2 linked regions of the Planctomyces sp. SH-PL14 genome follow. The protein of the gene in region 1 interacts with the protein of each later gene in a pairwise test. Links are inferred from orthologs where the notes say so. Each region holds a gene or a part of one and is shown in the gene's direction. Other genes may lie near its edges. The genes, in order: tpiA and pepT.

Region 1 (3,153 bases):
CGTGATTATCGTTTTGAAACCGGACGCTTCCGAAGCCCAGCTCGAGCACATCTGCGAGCGGATTCGCGAAATGGGCTTCCGGCATGAGATCAGCCGGGGGGTCAAGCGGACGCTCGTGGGGGTCCTGGGAGAAGAAGACCGGCTCCGCAACGCTCCGCTGCGGGCGATCCCGGGCGTCGAAGACGTGATGTCGGTCCTCAAGCCGTACAAGCTGGCGAGCAAGGAGTTCAAGGCGGAGCCTTCGGTCTTCGACCTCGGCCACGGGGTCAAGGTCGGCGGCGGAAACCTGATGCTGATCGCCGGGCCGTGCGCGATCGAAGGGGAAGACATCCTCCGCGAGATCGGCAAGAGCGTGAAGGCGGCGGGGGCCAACGTCCTCCGCGGTGGCGCGTTCAAGCCGCGGACGAGCCCCTACAGCTTCCAGGGGATGGGCGAAGACGGCCTCAAGGCGCTCCGCGCCGTCGGCGACGAGCTCAAGATGCCGGTCGTGACCGAGGTCATGGACCCGCGGCAGGTGGAGCTGGTCAACGAATATTCCGACATGTTCCAGATCGGCGCCCGGAACATGCAGAACTTCAACCTGCTGACGGAAGTCGGCCAGACGAAGCGCCCCGTGCTGCTCAAGCGCGGGATGAGCGCGACGGTCGAAGACCTGCTGATGTCCGCCGAGTACGTCCTCTCGAACGGGAACATGCAGGTGATCCTCTGCGAGCGGGGGATCCGGAGCTTCGACAAGTCGACGCGGAACCTGCTCGACCTGGCGGCGGTCCCGAACTGCAAGGGGCTCTCGCACCTGCCGATCATCGTTGACCCGAGCCACGCCACCGGCCGGCCGGACCTGATCCCCGCCATGGCCTATGCCTCCGTCGCCGCCGGTGCGGACGGGGTCCACATCGAAGTCCACAACTGTCCCGAGAAGGCGATGAGCGACGGTCCGCAGGCTCTCCTGCCGAACCAGTACGCCGACGTCGTGGCTCAGATCCAGAAGCTGGCCGCCGTCATGGGGATGAGCATTCCCCAGGCGGGCTGAGGTCTTCCGGAAGAGAATCTCCGGAAAAGAATCAAGGGGGCCGTCGCCGGAGGCCGGCCCCTGTTCCCTTTTCCGATCGTGCCTGATCCTTCAAGCTTTCCTCCGGTTCCGGCTTGCGGCACTCCGTGCTCGCCGGCTCTCCTCACTCCCCGCACTTAAATCCCAGCCCCTCGCATGCGTCGTTATCTCGTTGCCGGCAACTGGAAGATGAACCTCAAGCAGGAATCGGCCCTCGCGCTCGCCAAGGCGCTGGCGGCCGCCTGCCCGGGTGGCGACACCCGGATCGATGTCCTGGTCGCCCCGCCGTTCCCCTACCTCCTGCCGGTGAAGCAGGCGGTCGCGGGGTCGAACGTCACCGTTGGCGCTCAGAACGCTTACTTCGAGCAGCCGGGCGCGTTCACCGGCGAAACGTCGGTGGAGATGATCGCCGACTGCGGCTGCAAGGCGGTGATCCTGGGCCACAGCGAGCGGCGGCACGTCCTGGGCGAGACCGACGCCGTCATCAACAAGAAGGTCAAGGCGGTCCTGGCCAAGGGGCTCGATGTCATCCTGTGCGTCGGTGAGCTTCTGGCCGACCGCGACGCCGGGAACACCGAGGCGGTCCTGGACGAGCAGATGAAGGGGGGCCTCGCGGGGATCTCCGAAGAGCAGATGGCGAAGATCGTCATCGCCTACGAGCCCGTCTGGGCGATCGGCACCGGGCGGACGGCGTCGCCGGAGCAGGCTGAATCGGCCCATGCCCATCTTCGCAACTGGCTCAAGACGCACTACACTGCCGGGGTGGCGGACACAACCCGCATCCTCTACGGGGGAAGCGTCAAGCCGGACAATGCGGCCGAGTTGATGGGCCAGCCCGATGTCGACGGGGCTCTGGTGGGCGGCGCGAGCCTGAAGCCGGAGCAGTTCCTTCCGATCATCCAGGCGGCCCAGGGTCTGACCCGTTAGGCCGTGAGACGTGTTGCCGTGGGAAGTGGGCGATCCGACCAGGGATGGCGGATCGAAAGTGTCGCGGCGGTGGCGCCGGAAATTTTGTCCGTGTCGGTTCAGTCAGAGGAAGACCTGTGTCCTATCTCGTCGGTCTCGGAACATTCCTGTTGTTGTTCCTGTCGTTCTTCATGATCGTCCTGATCCTCCTCCAGCGGGGCCGCGGAGGGGGGCTGGCCGGGGCCTTCGGCGGGATGGGAAGCCAGAGCGCCTTCGGTACCAAGGCGGGTGATACGTTCACCCGGATCACGATCGTCGTGGCGATCATCTGGGTCGTCCTGGCGGGCGGCGTCGGGATGGCCATGCGGAAGGTCCAGGGGGACAACAACCTGGGTGCCGGCCTGCAGAGCGGCAATGCGGAACTGAAGAGCGCCGATCCGCTGAAGGACAGCGAAGGGGGACTCGGCGAGTCCGCTCCGTTCCCGGGTGGCTCCGCCAAGCCGTCCGACGAGACGAAGGCTCCTCCGGCCTCGGCGCCGGGCGCCTCGAAGCCGGCAGCGGGCAAGGACGAAGCCACGACGGACGAGAAGACCCCGCCCGCCGCCGCTCCTGCAGCGGGCGATGCATCCAAGGCTCCGGAGGCCACTCCGCCCGCCAAGCCGGCGGATCCGGCTGCGAAGCCGGCAGAACCGGCGGCCAAGCCCGCAGAACCGGCCGCGGACGCGAAGCCGGACGAAGCGAAGGCTCCGGCGGCTCCGGCCGCCGAATCGAAGCCGGCTGCGGAAGACAAGAAGTAGCGATTGCGAGGGGCTGCGGCCGGACGCACCGAAGCGAAGCGGGTCGCCGTAAGACCGCCGCAGTTCCGATCGTTGAGTGTCCACGTCAGGCGCGGGTCGTTCCTGTCGAGACGCCCGCAATGACGTTGACGACCCATTGGGGCGGAGAAACAGCGTCTTTCGCCGTGGATCGTGAGTCCTCCCCTCGAGACGTTCCCTGTCTCGCCCGCCCCAGCTCCTCTCCTCGAACTCGCCGCCGTCCCCTAGACTTTCCGACTTCCGAATGTCGAATCGGCCGATGTCAGATCGGCCCTCAGCCCTTGCCGGATCCTTGCGTTCATGGCCCGACTGTCCCAGGCCCGTCTTCAGAATCTCAACGAGACTTTCAACGAGCGATCGCCCGAAGAACTCCTGCGCTGGGCT
Region 2 (3,225 bases), 2.6 Mb from region 1 along the record:
ATTGTGGGGAATCGGCTCCGGGGCTCCTTCAAGGGAAGATGAAAACGGCCCTTTCGGCGAAAAGAAGTCACTCGAGCGAAAACCCCTCCGGTCCCCTGCTCCACCCCGAGCCGATTCCTCGCGCCGCCACGGAAGCAGTGCCTGGAACGGGATTTCGGGAAGGGGCCCCCGGCCCGTGTCTTCTCAATAAGGAGTCTCTCGGATATCGTCGCCACGAATCCGGACTACCCCGGTCGCCGACCTCCCTGCGCGTGACCGAATTGTTCCCGACCAACGAGTGATGCCATGACGCTGGAAGAGATTCTGTTCGACGCCGAAGAACGTATGGACAAGGCGACCGACGTGTACCGGACGCAGCTGCAGGGTCTCCGCACCGGCCGGGCCACGCCGGGCCTCGTCGACTCGATCAAGGTCGAAGTGTACGGCACGTGGACCCCGCTCAAGCACATCGCGAACATCAGCTGTCCCGAGCCGCAGCAGATCGTGATCCGCCCGTTCAATGCCGCCCAGCTCCAGGACATCGTCAAGGGGATCCAGTCGAGCGACGCCGGGATGGCCCCGATGTCCGACGGCCGCATGGTCCGGATCAACGTCCCCGCCCTCTCCGGCGAGCGCCGCAAGGAGCTGATCCAGCGGGTCCACAAGATGGCCGAAGAGGCCCGCGTCGCCATCCGCAACATCCGCCGCGACGCCAACAAGGCGGTCGAGACGGCGGAAAAAGAGAAGACGATGACCGAGGACGAGGCGAAGGATGGCAAGGAACAGGTCCAGGAACTGACCAAGACCTACGAAACCAAGGTCAACGGCTTCGCGACGGACAAGGAAAAGGAACTGAACGAGTAGGGGGAGTTGTCAGTCGTCAGTTCTCAGTAAAACCTCAGCCCCGCGGGATCCGTTCCGCGGGCTTTTTCGTAGAACTGGCCGGCTTCGTCTCACTCTGCCCCGCCCCTCTGACTGACAACTGATTACTGAGAACTGAAAACTCACCATGTCCACGCTCCTCGAACGCTTCCTGCGGTACGTCCAGATCGATACGCAGTCGGATGAAACGAGCTCGACTTCGCCGAGCACTGCCAAGCAGCTCGTGTTGTCCCGGATGCTCGCCGACGAGTGTCGGGCGATGGGTCTGGCCGACGTCTCGTGCGATGAGCGCGGGATCGTGATGGCGACTGTTCCGTCGAACGTCCCGCACGACGCGCCGATGATCGTGTGGAACTCCCATGTCGACACGTCGCCCGAATACTCGGGCACGAACGTGAAACCGATCGTGCATCGGAACTACGCCGGAGGAGACCTCGTCCTGCCGGGCGACCCGACGAAGATCCTGACCGTGGCGGAGAATCCGTCGCTCAAGAAGCTCATCGGCGGGACGATCATCACGACCGACGGCACCACGCTGCTGGGGTCCGATGACAAGGCGGGGGTGGCGGAGATCATGAGCGCCGCCGCGCACCTCATGGCCCACTCCGAAATCCCGCATGGGCCGGTCCGGGTCTGCTTCACGGTCGATGAGGAGATCGGCCGGGGGATCGAAGGGCTCGACTTCCAGAAGCTCGGCGGAGTGTGCGGTTACACCCTCGACTCCGGCGGCATGGGGCGGATCGACTACGAGACGTTCTCGGCCGACCTGGCGATCGTCACTGTCCACGGGAGGAACACCCATCCCTCGGTCGGCAAGGGAGTGCTGGTCAACGCCATCCGGCTGCTCAGCCAGTTCCTCGACCGTCTCCCGCGGGAGGTCCTCTCTCCGGAGTCGACCGATGGCCGGGACGGGTTTCTCCATCCTTATCACATTGAAGGAGGGGTGGCGCAGGCGTCGGCGCGGATCATCCTCCGGGACTTCGAGACCGAGAAGCTGAAGGACCACGCCAACCTGCTCTCCGGGATCGCGGCGGAGCTCATGAAGCAGGAGCCGCGTTGTCGGATCGATGTCGAGATTCGGCGGCAGTACCGGAACATGCGGGATGGGCTGCAGAAGGAGCCGCGGGCTCTGGCGAAGGCGATTGAGGCGGTCCGCCGCACGGGCCAGGAGCCGCGGCTCGACATCATCCGCGGCGGGACGGATGGAGCGTTGATGACCGAAGCGGGTTTGCCGACGCCGAACCTCTCGTCCGGGCAGCACAATCCTCATTCGCCGCTCGAGTGGACGAGCCTGGAGGAGATGCAGAAGGCGGTCGACGTTCTGGTTCAGCTTGCGATTGCCTGGGCCGAGTAGCCATCTCGCTCCGGTCATATTCGCCGGGGTCCAGGGGTAACCCCTGGTGGGGAGTGCAGAGGGGCCTGTCTTGTTTTCTTGGCCCCCTTTGCCCGCCGGAGGCCTGGCCGTCGAAAGATATCTGAAGGAGATCGTGTCCAAACGCGGACACCGTGCCGTATGCCCCCTCACCAACCCGCGGGGATTGCAAAGCCAGCAGTGTGATTCAACGCGGGTACCACAAAAGGGACGCCCGTTGTGCCCCACGGTTCCTCATGGAAGCGCCTCCGGCGGCAAGGGGTTGCCCCCTTGACCCCGGCTGCCGTAGCACGTTGGGTCTGAGCTATCACGCCGTGCCGGCAAGGACGCGGTTCAAGAAAGCCGGAACGACGTGGCTACAAAAAAAACGCCCGACTTGCGTCGGGCGTCGAGTCCAGCAGCGGTCGCCGAAGATCTAGCTCTTCTGGCTGATCGTGAACTCTTCGAACTTCACCGACTGGTTCTCGCCGGAGAAGTTCTCGAAGACCTGAGCCACGATCTCGTGGAATTTGTTCTTCTGGACCGAGTAGAAGTTGTGCTTGCCGTCGCGGCGGGGCTCGATCAAACCGGCCACCCGCAGCAGGGCGAGGTGGTGGCTGACGGCCGGCTGGCTCTGGTTGAGCCGCTCGCAGAGAGCCGAGACGTGCAGCTCGCCTTCGCGGATCAGATACATGAGGATCTTGAGGCGGGTTTCGTCCGCCATCAGCTTGAAGACCTGCACAAGGTCCTTCTCGAGCTTATCCGACAGCTCGGGAATCTGGGTGGCCGTCGCCTTGGCCAACTGTGCATCCAACACGGCAGAATTCATGTCACTCTCGTTCTGAGAAGAGGGCGCCGGAAACGGGTCGTCCGAACCAGTCTCGGCTGGGAATATGGAGTCCGCTTTGTGCGGAAGTTCTTCGTCCAAAGGTCGGATCTTTCAGCGCCAACAAAAACACCGTGAGCGGGCCCTCGAAGTGAGGACGACTCCAGTTTTCCGAATTGGCGTGTTC

What was found.
Region 2: the proteins of tpiA (region 1) and pepT interact in binary tests that used the Escherichia coli proteins (3 or more experiments, as listed by UniProt). The link is inferred for Planctomyces sp. SH-PL14 from one-to-one orthologs.

Annotation. Positions count from the first base shown.
Region 1 is NZ_CP011270.1:4,080,088-4,083,240, forward strand. What follows is about bases 252-3,089. They hold tpiA (triose-phosphate isomerase), read left to right. Parts: upstream 252-1,204; coding sequence 1,205-1,975; downstream 1,976-3,089. Other genes in these bases: aroF (3-deoxy-7-phosphoheptulonate synthase), read left to right, coding at 252-1,030; secG (preprotein translocase subunit SecG), read left to right, coding at 2,092-2,751; VT03_RS15765 (phosphoadenylyl-sulfate reductase), read left to right, coding at 3,070-3,089. Outside these bases: more of aroF, read left to right, coding at 2-251; more of VT03_RS15765, read left to right, coding at 3,090-3,153. UniProt on the Escherichia coli protein: Involved in the gluconeogenesis. Catalyzes stereospecifically the conversion of dihydroxyacetone phosphate (DHAP) to D-glyceraldehyde-3-phosphate (G3P).
Region 2 is NZ_CP011270.1:6,656,917-6,660,141, reverse strand. The notes cover bases 192-3,101. They hold pepT (peptidase T), read left to right. Parts: upstream 192-988; coding sequence 989-2,215; downstream 2,216-3,101. Other genes in these bases: VT03_RS25510 (ArsR/SmtB family transcription factor), read right to left, coding at 2,649-3,041; frr (ribosome recycling factor), read left to right, coding at 286-843. UniProt on the Escherichia coli protein: Cleaves the N-terminal amino acid of tripeptides.